Regions from separate parts of the Labrys sp. Lb11 genome, predicted to be linked through region 1. Evidence: riboswitches for the same ligand, from Rfam matches in the RefSeq annotation. Region 1 holds a riboswitch; each other region holds the start of a gene.
The links. Region 1 has a riboswitch for cobalamin ahead of AC27L4_RS22915 (ribonucleoside-diphosphate reductase subunit alpha). Riboswitches for the same ligand answer to the same signal wherever they lie in the genome.

Region 2: another riboswitch for cobalamin. It lies ahead of bluB (5,6-dimethylbenzimidazole synthase); the one in region 1 lies ahead of AC27L4_RS22915 (ribonucleoside-diphosphate reductase subunit alpha).
Region 3: another riboswitch for cobalamin. It lies ahead of AC27L4_RS00370 (DUF1636 family protein); the one in region 1 lies ahead of AC27L4_RS22915 (ribonucleoside-diphosphate reductase subunit alpha).

Annotation. Positions count from the first base shown of each region.
Region 1 is NZ_BAAJOT010000006.1:199,548-204,833, reverse strand. Features, by position in the region: gene metH (methionine synthase) at 1-2,263, shown strand, start outside; cobalamin riboswitch at 2,325-2,552, shown strand; gene AC27L4_RS22915 (ribonucleoside-diphosphate reductase subunit alpha) at 2,707-5,286, shown strand, end outside.
Region 2 is NZ_BAAJOT010000005.1:394,787-400,072, reverse strand. Features, by position in the region: gene AC27L4_RS20465 (agmatinase) at 1-489, opposite strand, end outside; gene gatB (Asp-tRNA(Asn)/Glu-tRNA(Gln) amidotransferase subunit GatB) at 502-1,974, opposite strand; gene bluB (5,6-dimethylbenzimidazole synthase) at 2,038-2,748, opposite strand; cobalamin riboswitch at 2,793-2,977, opposite strand; gene AC27L4_RS20450 (GNAT family N-acetyltransferase) at 3,161-3,718, shown strand; gene AC27L4_RS20445 (chorismate mutase) at 4,037-4,327, opposite strand; gene gatA (Asp-tRNA(Asn)/Glu-tRNA(Gln) amidotransferase subunit GatA) at 4,361-5,286, opposite strand, start outside.
Region 3 is NZ_BAAJOT010000001.1:70,134-75,419, reverse strand. Features, by position in the region: gene cobN (cobaltochelatase subunit CobN) at 1-191, opposite strand, end outside; gene cobW (cobalamin biosynthesis protein CobW) at 450-1,484, opposite strand; gene AC27L4_RS00370 (DUF1636 family protein) at 1,481-1,852, opposite strand; cobalamin riboswitch at 1,960-2,157, opposite strand; gene AC27L4_RS00365 (hypothetical protein) at 2,250-2,618, shown strand; gene cobU (bifunctional adenosylcobinamide kinase/adenosylcobinamide-phosphate guanylyltransferase) at 2,624-3,127, shown strand; gene cobO (cob(I)yrinic acid a,c-diamide adenosyltransferase) at 3,124-3,732, shown strand; gene AC27L4_RS00350 (hypothetical protein) at 3,940-4,221, opposite strand; gene AC27L4_RS00345 (calcium-binding protein) at 4,442-5,286, shown strand, end outside.

The sequences.
Region 1 (5,286 bases):
CGAACAGGGCCAGGCCGACAGCTACGAGCGCAAGGTCGCGATCTGCACCCGCGCCTACAGGCTCCTGACCGAGGAAGCGGGCTTTCCGCCCGAGGACATCGTCTTCGACCCCAACATCTTCGCGGTCGCCACCGGCATCGAGGAGCATGCCGGCTACGGCGTCGCCTTCATCGAGGCGACCCGCGCCATCCGGCAGACCTTGCCGCATGCCCACATCTCCGGCGGCGTCTCCAACCTCTCCTTCTCGTTCCGCGGCAACGAGCCGGTGCGCGAGGCCATGCATGCCGTGTTCCTCTACCATGCCATCCAGGCGGGCATGGACATGGGCATCGTCAATGCCGGCCAGCTCGCGGTCTACGAGTCGATCGACCCCGAGCTGCGCGAGGCCTGCGAGGACGTGGTGCTCAACCGCCGCGAGGACGCGACCGAGCGCCTGCTCGCCCTGGCCGAGCGCTTCAAGGGCGCCGGCGCCCGCGAGGCCAAGGCGCAGGATCTCGCCTGGCGGGACTGGCCGGTCGAGAAGCGCCTGGAGCATGCCCTGGTCAACGGCATCACCGACTATATCGAGAGGGATACCGAAGAGGCGCGCCTGGCAGCCGAGCGGCCGCTGCACGTGATCGAGGGCCCGCTGATGGCCGGCATGAACGTGGTCGGCGACCTGTTCGGCTCCGGCCGGATGTTCCTGCCGCAGGTGGTCAAGTCGGCCCGGGTGATGAAGCAGGCCGTGGCCGTGCTGCTGCCCTATATGGAAGCTGAGAAGGCGGCCAACGGCGGCGGCGAGCGCAGGAGCGCCGGCCGGATCCTGATGGCGACCGTCAAGGGCGACGTCCATGACATCGGCAAGAACATCGTCGGCGTCGTGCTGGCCTGCAACAACTACGAGATCATCGATCTCGGCGTCATGGTGCCGTCGGCGAAGATCCTCGAGACCGCCCGCGAGCGGAAGGTCGACATCATCGGCCTGTCCGGCCTGATCACGCCCTCGCTCGACGAGATGGCGCATGTCGCCGCCGAGATGGAGCGCGAGGGCTTCGACATTCCCCTGCTGATCGGCGGGGCGACGACCAGCCGTGTCCACACGGCGGTGAAGATCCATCCGCGCTACGAGCGCGGCCAGGCCGTCTACGTCACCGATGCCAGCCGGGCCGTCGGCGTGGTCTCCAGCCTGCTGTCGCCCGAGGCCGGCCCCGACTATCGCCAGACCGTGCGGGCCGAATATGTCAAGGTCGCAGCCGCTCATGCCCGCAACGAGGCGGAGAAGCTGCGCCTGCCGATCGCCCGCGCCCGCGCCAACGCGCATGCGATCGACTGGGCCGCCTATGACCCGCCGAAACCGTCCTTCCTCGGCACGAAGGTGTTCGAGACCTACGATCTCGCCGAGCTCGCCCGCTACATCGACTGGACGCCCTTCTTCCAGACCTGGGAACTGAAGGGGCGCTATCCCGCCATCCTGGATGACGAGAAGCAGGGAGCGGCGGCGCGCCAGCTGTTCGAGGACGCCCGGGCGATGGTCGACAGGATCGTGGCCGAGCAGTGGTTCCGGCCCAAGGCGGTGGTCGGCTTCTGGCCGGCCGGGGCCGTCGGCGACGATATCCGCCTGTTCACGGGCGAGGACCGGCGCGAGACGCTCGCCACCTTCTTCACCCTGCGCCAGCAACTGGCGAAGCGCGACGGCCGGCCCAACCTGGCGCTGTCCGACTTCGTCGCGCCGGAGGACAGCGGCAAGCCCGACTATGTCGGCGCCTTCGTCGTCACCGCCGGGATCGAGGAGGAGGCGATCGCCGAGCGCTTTGCCCGCGCCAATGACGACTATGCCTCGATCATGGTCAAGGCCCTGGCCGACCGCTTCGCCGAGGCCTTCGCCGAGGCCATGCACCAGCGCGTGCGGCGCGAGCTCTGGGGCTATGCGCCGGACGAGGCTTTCGGCCCGGACGAGCTGGTCGAGGAGCCCTATCGCGGCATCCGTCCGGCGCCGGGCTATCCCGCCCAGCCCGACCACACCGAGAAGGCGACGCTGTTCCACCTCACCGACGCCGAGGCGCGGATCGGCGTCCGCCTCACCGAGAGCTTCGCCATGTGGCCGGGCTCCTCGGTCTCGGGCCTCTATCTCGCCCACCCCGACGCCCATTATTTCGGCGTGTCGAAGATCGAGCGCGACCAGGTCGAGGACTATGCCGCGCGCAAGGCCATGCCGGTGCGCGAGGTCGAGCGCTGGCTCTCGCCCATCCTCAACTACATGCCGGTCGCCGAGGCGGCCGAATAGCCCGATGAGAAAGGTGGGGGCCGTCTCTCCTGCATATTGACGGCCCCGGCAAGTACGGCCACCATATCTAGCAGTCATGGGTCTGCGGATTCGTCATTGCGCGTCCGCGGCTAAGAGGGAATCCGGTGGGCGGGCGCCTTGCGAGAGGCGCCGGCGAGGCCGGGGCTGCCCCCGCAACTGTAAGCGGCGAGTTTCCTGCCAACCAGCGTCACTGGCGAGCAAAGCCGGGAAGACCGGCAGGAGACCACGACCCGCGAGCCAGGAGACCTGCCCATGGCCGTCTGTCTGTCCTCGGGCGGGGTGCCCCGACGGATCGCCTTGCCCGCCGCGCGGCCGTCCCGCGCGGGCGCAGCATGCGTTCCTCGGCCCAAGCCTCCAGATTTGGGGTTTGCCGAATGTCCATCCATCTTGAAACCGAAGCTCCCGACCGGCGCCGGCCGGCCATGCCGGCAGAGCGGCAGCAGCCGACCGCGGGACCGGGCTACCAGGTCATCCGCCGCAACGGCGCCGTCACGCCCTTCGCGCCCGCCAAGATCGCCGTGGCGCTGACCAAGGCCTTCCTGGCGGTCGAGGGCAGCCAGGCCGCCGCCTCGCGCCGCATCCACGAGATCGTCGAGGGACTGACCGCCGAGGTCGTCGCGGCGCTGACCCGGCGGGCCGATGCCGGCCGAGCCTTCCACATCGAGGACGTGCAGGACCAGGTCGAGCTGGCGCTGATGCGCGGCGGCCATCACAAGGTCGCCCGTGCCTATGTGCTCTACCGCGAGGAACGGGCCGCCGAGCGGGCGCGCAGCACCCAGGCGATCGTGGATGCGGCGCCGGCCCTGCGGATGCGCATGGCGGACGGGAGCCTGGTGCCGCTCGACGTCCGCCGGCTGCAGGCGGTGGTGGCGGAGGCCTGCCAGGACCTCGCCGACGTCTCGACCGAGGCCATCCTCGCCGAGACCCGGCGCAACCTCTATGACGGCATCACCGAGGACGAGCTCGGGCTCGCCCCGGTGCTCGCCGCCCGCACCCTGATCGAGACCGAGCCGAACTACGCCTATGCCAGCGCACGGCTGCTGCTCGACCGGCTGCGGGGCGAGGCGCTGTCGGCCGTGCATGGCGGACACCAGGACGCCACCCAGGCAGAAATGGCCGGGCGCTACGCCGAGTATTTCCCCGCCTATGTCCGCGCCGGCATCGCCGCCGAGCTGCTCGACCCGGAGCTCGGCCGCTTCGACCTGCCGCGGCTGGCGGCGGCGCTGCTGCCCGAGCGCGACCTCTCCTTCCAGTATCTCGGCCTGCAGACCCTCTACGACCGCTACTTCCTGCACAGGCACGGCCGGCGCTTCGAGCTGCCGCAGGCCTTTTTCATGCGGGTGGCGATGGGGCTCGCCCTGCGCGAGATCGACCGCGAGGCCAAGGCGATCGCGTTCTACCGCCTGCTCTCCTCGTTCGACTTCATGGCCTCGACGCCGACGCTGTTCAATGCCGGCACCACCCGGCCGCAGCTCTCCTCCTGTTTCCTCACCACCGTCGCCGACGACCTCGACGGCATCTTCAAAGCCGTGAAGGACAATGCCCTGCTCGCCAAATATTCCGGCGGCCTCGGCAATGACTGGACGCGGGTGCGCGGCCTCGGCGCCCACATCAAGGGCACGAACGGCGAGAGCCAGGGCGTGGTGCCGTTCCTGAAGGTCGCCAACGACACGGCCATCGCGGTCAACCAGGGCGGCAAGCGCAAGGGCGCCGTCTGCGCCTATCTAGAGACCTGGCACGTCGACATCGAGGAGTTCCTCGACCTGCGCAAGAACACCGGCGACGACCGCCGCCGCACTCACGACATGAACACGGCCAACTGGGTGCCGGACCTGTTCATGGAGCGGATCGAGGCCGACGGTCCCTGGACGCTGTTCTCCCCCGACGAGACGCCGGACCTGCACGAGCTCCACGGCCCCGCCTTCAAGGCCGCCTACGAGGCGCACGAGGCCCGCGCCGCCCGCGGCGAGGTCAAGGTGTTCCGCACCGTGCGGGCCGTCGACCTCTGGCGGCGCATGCTGACCATGCTGTTCGAGACCGGGCACCCCTGGATCACCTTCAAGGATCCCTGCAACATCCGCTCGCCCCAGGGCCATGCCGGCGTGGTGCACTCCTCGAACCTGTGCACCGAGATCACGCTCAACACCTCGGACGAGGAGGTGGCGGTCTGCAATCTCGGCTCGATCAACCTCGCCAGCCACGTCACCGCCGCAGGCCTGGACCGGGACCGGCTGGCGCGGACGGTGGCGACGGCGATGCGCATGCTCGACAACGTCATCGACATCAACTTCTACACCATTCCCGAGGCGCGGCGCTCGAACCTGCGGCACCGGCCGGTCGGCCTCGGCCTGATGGGGTTCCAGGACGCGCTCTACACGCTGCGCCTGCCCTATGCCTCCGAGGCGGCCGCGCGCTTTGCCGACGAGAGCATGGAGGCGATCTCGTTCCACGCGATCGCCGCCTCGACCGACCTCGCGGCCGAGCGCGGACGCTATCCCAGCTTCGAGGGCTCGCTCTGGTCGAAGGGCATCCTGCCGATCGACTCGATCGAGCTCCTGGCCGAGGCCCGCGGCGGCCTCGATCTCGACCGCTCGGCCGGCCTCGACTGGGGCGCCCTGCGCGAGCGCGTCCGGACGGTGGGCATGCGCAACTCCAACTGCATGGCGATCGCGCCGACGGCGACGATCTCCAACATCTGCGGCGTCGCCCAGTCGATCGAGCCGGCCTACCAGACCCTCTACGTCAAGTCGAACATGTCCGGCGACTTCACCGTCGTCACCGCCAGCCTCGTCGCCGACCTCAAGGCGCGCGGCCTGTGGGACGAGGTGATGGTCTCCGACCTCAAATATTTCGACGGCTCGCTCGGACGGATCGACCGCATCCCCGACGATCTCAAGGCGCTCTATGCCACCGCCTTCGAGATCGACGCCGCCTGGCTGATCGAGGCGGCGGCGCGGCGGCAGAAATGGATCGACCAGGCCCAGTCGCTCAACCTCTACATC
Region 2 (5,286 bases), on a different contig from region 1:
GCGGCGCATCGGGCTGGAATAGCCGTGGCGTTCGCCATGCAGTTCGTCGCGCCAGTCGATATGGGCATCGATCTGCAGGATCCAGATCGGCCCGTGGTCGGCAAAGCCGGCGAGGAAGGGGATCGGAACGGAATCATCGCCACCGAGCAGGATCGGCACGGCGCCCGATGCCAGCACGTCCCGCGTCTTCTCCTCGATCCCGGCTCGATTCCCTGCATTGTCATGCATCACGGTCGGAATATTGCCGACATCGACGCATGAAGGCGGCTTGCCGTCGAACAGGGGACCGTCGAGATCGAAGTCCCAATGCTCGACGAGGCCCGCGTCGACCTGGCTGGCGGCACGGATGGCGTCGGGCGCGAGGGCATAGCCGCTGCTGTCCCTGGCGGGATAGGTGCTGCCGTGGCCGGCCCCGAAGAGCACGATCCGGGGTGCGCGCCCGCCGTCGAGGCGGGCGGGAAACCCCAGGAAGGTGAGGGCAAGGGTCATTGGGAAGGCGGCTCAGATGCCGAGCTTGCTCTTCAGCAGGTCGTTGACGGCCCCCGGCGCCGCCTTGCCGCCCGTCTGCTTCATGACCTGGCCGACGAACCAGCCGAGCATGGTGGGCTTCGCCTTCACCTGCTCGACCTTGTCGGGGTTGGCGGCGATCACCGCATCGACCGCCGCCTCGATCGCGCCGGTGTCGGTGACCTGCTTCATGCCGCGAGCCTCGACCAGGGTGCGCGGGTCGCCGCCCTCGCTCCAGACGATCTCGAACAGGTCCTTGGCGATCTTGCCGGAGATCGTGCCTTCGCCGATCAGGTCGACGATGCCGCCGAGCTGCGCCGCCGAGACCGGCGAAGAGGCGATGTCCTTGCCTTCCTTGTTCAGACGGCCGAACAGCTCGTTGATCACCCAGTTGGCCGCCGCCTTGCCGTCGCGGCCCCTGGCCACGGCTTCGAAGAAGTCAGCCGATTCGCGCTCGGCCACCAGCACGCCGGCGTCATAGGGCGACAGGCCGTAATCGGCGATGAAGCGCGCCTTCTTGGCATCCGGAAGTTCGGGCAGGTCCTTGGCCAGCGCGTCGACATAGGCCTGGTCGAACTCGAGCGGCAACAGGTCGGGGTCGGGGAAGTAGCGATAGTCGTGCGCTTCCTCCTTCGAACGCATGGAGCGCGTCTCGCCCTTGCCGGGATCGTAGAGGCGCGTCTCCTGCTCGATGACGCCGCCATCCTCGAGGATGGCGATCTGGCGGCGCGCCTCGGTCTCGATCGCCTGGCCGATGAAGCGGATCGAGTTGACGTTCTTGATCTCGCAGCGCGTGCCGAAGGGCTCGCCCGGCCGGCGCACGGAGACGTTGACGTCGGCGCGCAGGTTGCCCTTGTCCATGTCGCCGTCGCAGGTGCCGAGATAGCGCAGGATGGTGCGCAGCTTGGTCACATAGGCGCGCGCCTGGTCGGACGAGCGCAGGTCCGGCTTGGAGACGATCTCCATCAGCGCCACGCCCGAACGGTTCAGGTCGACGAAGGACATCGAGGGGTGCTGGTCGTGCAGCGACTTGCCGGCGTCCTGCTCCAGGTGCAGACGCTCGATGCCGACCGTCAGCGTCTCGCCCGTCTCCGGCACCTCGACGACAATGGTGCCCTCGCCGACGATCGGCTGCTTGTACTGGCTGATCTGGTAGCCCTGCGGCAGATCCGGGTAGAAGTAGTTCTTCCGGTCGAACACCGACCTGTGGTTGATCTGCGCCTTGAGGCCGAGGCCGGTGCGGATCGCCTGGCGCACGCATTCCTCGTTGATCACCGGCAGCATGCCGGGCATGGCAGCGTCGACCAGCGAGACATGGCTGTTGGGCTCGGCGCCGAAACCGGTGGAGGCGCCCGAAAACAGCTTCGCCTCGGAGGTGACCTGGGCGTGGACCTCCAGGCCGATGACCAGTTCCCAGTCGCCGGTGGCGCCCTTGATGATCTTCTTGGGGTCGACGGCGGCGGTCATGGCGGGGCTCCGGACGGCGGGATCGAATGCTGGGCTTCCGAATAGAGGGTCGTGGGCTGCCTATCAAGTTTCAGCCGCCGGCGCCTGCCCCCAGCCGTCCTCGAACACCAGCTCATCGAGCGGCAGCCGCCGGGCCCAGCGCTTCGCCTCCAGCTCCGGCCGCTCGTAGAGCCGGTCGACATAGCCGACGCAGAGATAGGCGACGATGACGATGCCGGCGGGGATGCGCAGGATCGCCCGCATCCGCGCCTCCTCGAAGATCGAGACCCAGCCGACGCCGATGCCCTCGGCCCGGGCCGCCAGCCAGAGGTTCTGCACGGCGCAGGCGGTGGAATGGAGATCCATGTCGCGATTGTGGGTGCGGCCGAGCACCGCCGGCCCGCCGCGGGAGCGGTCGCAGGTGACGCAGATGTTGAGCGGCGCGGCCCGGATGCCTTCCAGCTTCAGCGAGCGGTAGAGCGCCGCGCGCTCGCCGGTGAACAGCGAGGCGGCCTCGGCGTTGGCCGCCTCGAACGCCCGGCGCACCTCCTCCTTCACCGCTTCCGAGCGGATGAGCAGGAAGTTCCACGGCTGCATCAGGCCGACCGACGGCGCATGATGCGCCGCCTCCAGCAGCCGCCGGACGACGTCGCCGGGGATCGGCCGCGGCAGGAACGGGCCGCGCACGTCGCGGCGCGTCTCGATCGCCCGATAGAGCGCGGCGCGCTCGCCTTCGCTGAACGGACCGGCCGCGACGAGACCGGCGTCGATCGGATCGGAAACAGGTTCGGGCATCGGTCTCCCCACCATGCCGGATCGCCCGTTCCGCCGTCCGTGCGGAAAGAGCTTGCCGTCTGGCCGGTCTTCCGACTCCGGATCCTCCCGTTCCGGCGCCTTCCCGGCCCTGCGGCCAGTGGCGTCATCCTGCCGGAACAGTCCCCGTCACGGCGTTGGGCACGTCGCGGATTGGCACCGCGTTCCCGATTCTCCCGCATGCGCGGGCACCAGACGCAGCAGCGATAGCGCAGGTGCAGCCCCGCCGGCAAGGCGCCGCTTGCGATCCGCCCGCCAGCCGGCATTGTGGGGGCAAGCAGCCTGTCGTGGCTTTCGCCACGCTTGATTTGCATTTTTCAATGCAGAATCAAGGCTGCGCAGACTCACACGTGCAAGCAGGTCCGCGAGAACCTGCCTTGCCTGGATGCCCCCGATGCCCCCACACCCCGACCGCCCCGATCGCATCCCCACGCTCGCCACCGAGCGCCTGACCCTGCGCGGCCACGGCATCGGCGACTTCGACGCCATGGCCGCGCTGTGGGCGGATCCGGAGGTCACGCGCCACATCGGCGGCCGTCCTCTGACCCGGGAAGAGGCCTGGGGACGCCTCCTGCGCTATGCCGGACTGTGGTCCTTGCTCGGCTACGGCTACTGGGCCATCGTCGAGACGGCATCCGGCCGCTTCGTCGGCGAGGCCGGGTTCGCCGATTTCCGGCGGGAGATCGAGCCGCCGCTCGACGGCATCCCCGAAGCGGGCTGGATCCTGGCGTCCTGGGCCCAGGGCCGGGGGTTCGGGACCGAGGCCCTGCACGCGATGCTGGCCTGGGGCGAGGCGTATTTCGGGCCGGTGCGCAGCGCCTGCCTGATCGCCCCGGAGAACCTGCGCTCGATCCGCCTGGCGCGGCGGTGCGGCTATCGGGTGGCCTCGCCGGCCGCCTACAAGGGCCAGTCCCTGCTCCTGCTCCGGCACGAAGCCGGCGCCCAGATGTGATGCTGCTGTGCAACAGGCCGTGCGCGACCTTGGATGCGGCGCGATGCCCCCCTTGCGATTCGAGAGAATCGCCGGCACGTTCGAGGCGTCGTCAACCAGCGAAAGGAGGTGATCCAGTGTCTCATCGGTGTGAAGTCCGGTCCTCGGCGCTCTGGATCCTCACTCTGCGCGAGGTCCGCGGCGCCTGACGCCGGTTGGCCGTCAAGGCCGGACCAGACCCGAATTTTCAAGCAAGCCCAGAGGCGGAACGCACGGCGTTTCGCCTCTGTTGCGTTCCGGGGGCCGGGCAAGCCGCCCCGATGGCAGCCGGTGGCGGCCCTATTCGCCGAGATGCTCGGCCTCGTAGCGGCAGATCCAGTCGATCAGATTGCGCCACACGGCTTCGGCCAGATCCGGCGGCAGCCCCCGGGCCTGCGCCAGGCCGCGGACATGGGCGACCACGTCCTCCACCCGATCGGGAATGAGCGCCGGCAGGTTCTCGCGCGCCTTCACGGCGATGACCCGCTCGACGATGCCCATGCGCTCGGCCAGCAGGGCGACCAGGCCGCCATCGATCCGGTCGATCTCCCGGCGCAGATCCGCCAGCGTATCGGCGCGCTCAGCCGCCACGGCGGCGCGCCCTGCCCTGCCGGAGGGCGCCCATCACGCCCACCACGCCTTCGGCCGCGGCAGCGGCCCTGCCGCCTGCTCGATCACCTCGCCGAGGGCGAACAGGGTCTCCTCGTCGAAGGCCCGGCCGATCAGCTGCAGGCCGAGCGGCAGGCCGTCGGCCGACAGGCCCGCGGGCACGGCCAGGCCGGGCAGGCCGGCCATGTTCACGGTCACGGTGAAGACGTCGTTGAGGTACATCTCCACCGGATCGGCATCGGCCTTCTCGCCGATGCCGAAGGCGGCGGAGGGCGTCGCCGGGGTCAGGATCGCATCGACGCCGGCGGCATAGGCCTGCTCGAAATCGCGCTTGATCAGCGTCCGCACCTTCTGCGCCCGGACATAGTAGGCGTCGTAGTAGCCGGCCGAAAGCACATAGGTGCCGATCATCACCCTGCGCTTGACCTCGGCGCCGAAGCCGGCGGCGCGGGTGTTCTCGTACATCTCGACGATGTCGCGGCCGGGCACGCGCAGGCCGTAGCGCACGCCGTCATAGCGGGCGAGGTTGGACGAGGCTTCCGCCGGGGCGACGATGTAGTAGGCCGGCAGGGCGTATTTCGTGTGCGGCAGCGAGATCTCGCGGATGGTGGCGCCGGCGGCCCTGAGCCAGTCGACGCCGCGCTGCCACAGCGCGCCGATCTCGGCCGGCAGGCCGTCGATGCGGTATTCCTTCGGGATGCCGATGACCATGCCCTTGACCGAGCGGCCGACCGAGGCCTCGTAGTCCGGCACCGGCACGTCGACCGAGGTGGTGTCCTTGGCGTCGGGCCCGGCCATGGACCGCAGCAGGACGGCACAGTCGCGCACCGTGCGGGCGAAGGGGCCGGCCTGGTCGAGCGAGGAGGCGAAGGCGACGACGCCCCAGCGCGAGCAGCGGCCATAGGTCGGCTTGATGCCGGTGATGCCGGTGAAGGCGGCTG
Region 3 (5,286 bases), on a different contig from region 1:
AGGTCGACCGACATCGGGTGACGCAGCCTGGCGAGCGGCGCCACGCGCAGCCCTTCCAGGCCGCCGGCGGCGGCCAGCGCCAGATCGCTGTCGGTGAAGGACAGGAAGACGACGTCGCCCGGCGCCTGGCCGAGATCGACCGCCGCCTCGGCGGCGTCGAGCGAGCGCGTGTCCTGCGGGAGAAGATGCATCGTGTCCTACCGCACCAGCGCGACCTGCCGGCCCCCGGCACAGCCGCGGCCTGGCGCCGCCCGGGAAAAGAGCCTTCGGGGAGAAGGGGCAGCCGGCCGTGCCGAGCGCCTGCCCCGAAGCGACGCGCCCTGTCCCAAACGGCCCGGCGGCGCGCCGCAACCGTGTCGGGGCAAGGCTTCGACGGCAATCCGGACGTGTCGCGACGCCCTCCGGTCCGTCCGATCTGCGCAGCGGATCATGCCGCGATCATACACCCGCTAGGCAGCCAGCGCCCGCTCGATCGCGGCTCGGTCGAGCCCCTTCTCGCCGATCACCACGATGCGGCCGGCGCGGGGCTCGCCGGGGCCCCAAGCCCGGTCGAAATGGTGGGAGAAGCGGGCGCCGACCCCCTGGACCAGCAGGCGCATCGGCTTGCCGTCGACGGCGACGAAGCCCTTCATGCGCAGGATGTCGTGGGTTTCCGCCGCGGCCTTGAGCCGGGCCACCAGCGCCTCCGGCTCGGCCACGGCCGGCAGGTCGACGACGAAGGTGTCGAAATCGTCGTGGTCGTGCTCGGGCTCGGCGTCGTGGTGCGAGGGACGGGCGGCGAGGTCGTCCTCGGCCGCGGCAGCGAGGCCGAGCAGCACGGCGGCGTCGATGCGCCCCTGGACGGTCTTCACCACCTTCACGGCGCGCGGCACGGTGCGGACGATATCGGCGGAGACGGTGGCCGCCTCCTCGGCGCTGAGCAGGTCGCCCTTGTTGAGCACCACCAGGTCGGCGCACAGGAGCTGGTCCTCGTAGACCTCCTCCAGCGGGTTGTCGTGGTCGAGCGCGGCATCGCCCTCGGCCCGACGCTTCAGTTCCTCCGGATCGTCGGCGAAACGTCCGGCCGCCACGGCCGCGCCGTCGACCACGGCCACCACGCCGTCGACGGTGACGCGCGAGCGCACCGCCGGCCAGTTGAAGGCCTTGACCAGCGGCTTGGGCAGCGCCAATCCCGATGTCTCGATGACGATATGCTCGGGCCGCTCGGGCCGGTCGAGCAGCGCCTCCAGCGCCGGCACGAAATCGTCGGCCACGGTGCAGCAGATGCAGCCGTTCGACAGTTCGACGATGTTCTCGGCCGGGCAGCTCTCGATGCCGCAGCCCTTGAGGATCTCGCCGTCGACTCCGACATCGCCGAACTCGTTGACGATCAGGGCGAGGCGCCGGCCGTTCGCCGTCTCCAGGAGGTGGCGGATCAGCGTGGTCTTGCCGGCGCCGAGGAAGCCGGTGACGATGGTGCAGGGAACCTTTTGCAGCGTGCTCATTCGGCAGCGTCCTTGAGGAAGGGATGGGGCGGGATGCGGGCGACCATGCCGCGCTTGAACGGTTCGGGCCGGCCGCGCCAGGGCATCAGCCCGTCGGTGGAGGCGGCGAGCAGGCCGGCGGCGGCCAGTATGTCGGGGCCGGCGTCCGGCGTGAGGTCGCCGAACACATAGGTCCAGGCGCCGGGCGCGGTCAGGGAAACGGTGCAGGCGCGGCGGCAATTGCCGAGGCACTCGACCGGGTTGAGCTGCATGGCGGCGGGTATCGTCTCGGCCAGCGCCTGGTGCAGCCGTGCCCCGGAGCGCGGCGCGGTGGGATCGTCGCCCTCGCGCCGGCAGGTGACGCAGACATGAATCACGACGTCCCGCATCGGCCGGGCCTTGCGCCTTTCCTTGCGCCGCGGCGCGGCACGGGGCGCGGTTGCAGCCGCCGCGACGGCGGCAGCCCGGCACCGGTTGCTTCCGGGGCGCCCCGCCCGGACCGGCATGCGCAACGGCAGGTCTCCTGGCTCGCGGGTCGCCGCGACGCGCCGCCTTCCCGGAGATGGCTCCAGTGGCCTCCTGGCGCGCCGCTCGCCGCTCACAGTTGCGGGGGCAGCCGCGGACTGGGGGCCGGAGCCCCGCACCGCATTCCCTTTTGACTCTCGGACGAGAGACCGTCTGGATCGGACTAAAGGACTGTGCGACAAGCCTTGTCAATCGCACAGGCGACGCAGGCTTGCCTCGGCCGGCAGGCGGCGCAGCCATGCACGGCACGGGACAACGGACATGAGCGGCGAGGAAAAGCCGGAGGCCGCCGACAGGCCGGAGCGCATCGATTCCACCTTCCGGAACGGCTCGGTGACCGCGATCGGCGTGGTCGTCGGCTTCTCCCTCGGCTTCCTCAGCAACTGGGCCTCGCAGCCGGGCGACTGGAACTGGCTCGACATCGCGGCCGTGATCCTGATCTGCATCGGCCTCGGCCTGCAGATCCGGGCGCTGGCCGGCATGCTCTATGTCAGCTCGCTCGATCTTGCGATCTATGACCGGCTGATCCGCTTCTTCCTGGCCGGCGTCATCCTGGTGGCGATCGGCGTCGGCATCGCCATCTTCGCCGACGTGCTCGGCTTCAACGTCACCGCGCTGCACAAGCCGTGACCGCCCTGCCCGATCGCCTCACCCTGGTCATCGGCGGCGCCCGTTCCGGCAAGAGCGCGCATGCCGAGGCGCTGATCGGCCGCCTGCCCCCGCCCTGGACCTATATCGCCACGGCGCAGGCCTTCGACGCGGAGATGCACGAGCGCATCGCCGAGCACCGGCGCCGGCGCGACGGGCGCTGGGTCACCGAGGAGGCGCCGCTCGAGCTCGCCGCCGCCCTGGCCGCGGCGCCGGGCCCGGTGCTGGTCGACTGCCTGACGCTCTGGCTCACCAACCTGATGCTGGCCGAACAGGCGCTCGAGCCGGCTTTCTCCGGGCTCGAGGCGGCCCTGGCCGCTGCCGCCCATCCCGTGGTCCTGGTGTCGAACGAGGTCGGCCTCGGCGTCGTGCCGGACAACGCCCTGGCCCGCGCCTTCCGCGACGAGGCCGGGCGGCTCAACCAGCGGGTGGCACGGCAGGCCGACCGCGTGCTGTTCATGGTCTCCGGCCTGCCGATGGTGGTGAAATGAGCGAAGCGGACGACGGGGCCCGCCACAAGGCGAAGATGGCCAAGCGCAAGGCGGTGCAGGACGCGGAAGTGGCCTCCAAGACCCTCGAGAAGGGGCTGCTGATCGTCCATACCGGAGCCGGCAAGGGCAAGTCGACCGCCGCCTTCGGCCTCATGCTGCGCGCCCTCGGCCATGGCTGGCGCGTCGGCGTGGTGCAGTTCATCAAGGGCGCCTGGTCGACCGGCGAGCGGGCCGCGCTGGAGCGCTTCTCCGACCTCGTCACCTGGAAGACCATGGGCGAGGGCTTCACCTGGGAGACGCAGGACCGCGAGCGCGACGTGGCTGCGGCCGGGCGCGCCTGGACCGAGGCGCAGGCGATGATGGCCGATCCGGACATCCGTCTCCTCGTGCTCGACGAGCTCAACATCGCCCTGCGCTACGACTATCTGCCGCTGGCGGCGGTGGTAGCGGCGCTGGCGGCGCGCCGGCCTGACCTGCACGTCGTCGTCACCGGCCGCAACGCCAAGCCGGAACTGATCGCCGCGGCGGACCTGGTGACCGAAATGACGCTGGTGAAGCACCATTTCGCCGCCGGTGTGAAGGCGCAGCAGGGCGTGGAGTTCTGACCGGGACGGGCGGGCGCCGACCGCGGGTCGGCCGAGAGCACGCTGGCCGTGGCCGTGCGTGACGTGGTCCATGAGTTCGGCAGCGTCCAGGGCGACAGGATCGACGTCTCCGCCGTCGACGCCGATGGCGGTGCGTCCGGCGATCAGGCCTTCGTCTTCATCGGCCAGGCCAGCTTCACCCATGGAGCCGGCGAGTCGCTCCGCATGTCACCGGCGACGCTTGAAGCGAAATTGCCACAGCAGCCCGGCGGTGATCGCGACTGCGCCAATCGTGGCGGGAAACGCGTACTCGCCCCATGCACCCCACCAAATCAAGGCTGCAAGTGTGAATCCGGCAACCGATATGAAAGCGACGATCGCGCTTGGTTTCAGGTAAGCCCATGGCCTGGGATAGCCAGCCCGATTTGCGAACGTATCGAAGGCCATGCGATAGATGCCGACGACGATTGCGATGATGAATATCACCTCATAACCGAGGGAGTGATCCATCGTTCCCGTCCTTCGCTCGCGGGCAGAATCCTACCCTAAATCCAAAAGCACCGGAGTCACAGACGTTCGGACCGGATTGCCCCCGGCAGTTTGCGCTCCCCCGCGTGACGCGCAAGCCCCTTCGCCGGCCTGGTGCCATGTGCGATCGCGCACGCCGCCTGCCCTCCCCTCATGCCAGTCTGCAACCTCCCCCTCATCAGACAGTCCTTCGGGAGGCACGATGGCCAATTTCACGCTGACCACCGCCGTCAACAACTTCACCGGCACATCCGGGGCCGACATCTTCTCCGGCCCCGGCGGCGGGGTCGACGCGCTGGACGGCGGCGGCGGCAATGACGAGTTCCACATCGATTCGGCCCAGGCCGGCACGATCGACGGCGGCACCGGCACGGATACGGTCTTCCTCGACGGCAACGAGCTCGGCGCCGTGACCTTCTCCAATGTCGAGACGCTGAACGTCTCGACGAGCAACATCTACGCCACGGCGGCCCAGCTCGCCCAGTTCTCCAGCATCGTGCCGACCGGCGGCGGCAGCGACTTCTACGTGTTCATGCAGAACGCCGGCGGCACGGTGAACTTCGCCAACATGTTCGCCTCGCCGATCGCGCTGCATGTCGAGGCATCGCTGGCGACGTCGGCGGTAACGCTGACCGGCACCTCCCGCGCCGACAGCTTCCTCGGCTCGAACTTCGACGACAAGCTCAGCGGCGGCGCCGGCAATGACGAGCTGAACGGCGGCGCCGGCAACGACATCCTGGTCGGCGGCACCGGAGCCGACACCATGATCGGCTATACCGGCAACGACACCTACTACGTCGACAATGCCGGCGACATCGTCGACGAGCTCACCTTCGGCGGCACCGGCATCGACAAGGTCTATTCCTCCATCTCGTTCGACCTCAGCGACGCCGCCCGTGCCAAGGGCAATGTCGAGAACCTGGTCCTGGTCGGATCGGGCAACCTCGACGGCACCGGCAACGTCCTGGCCAACGCCATCACCGGCAACGCCGGCGCCAATGGCCTCTATGGCGGGGCCGGCAACGACCGGCTCGACGGCGGCGCCGG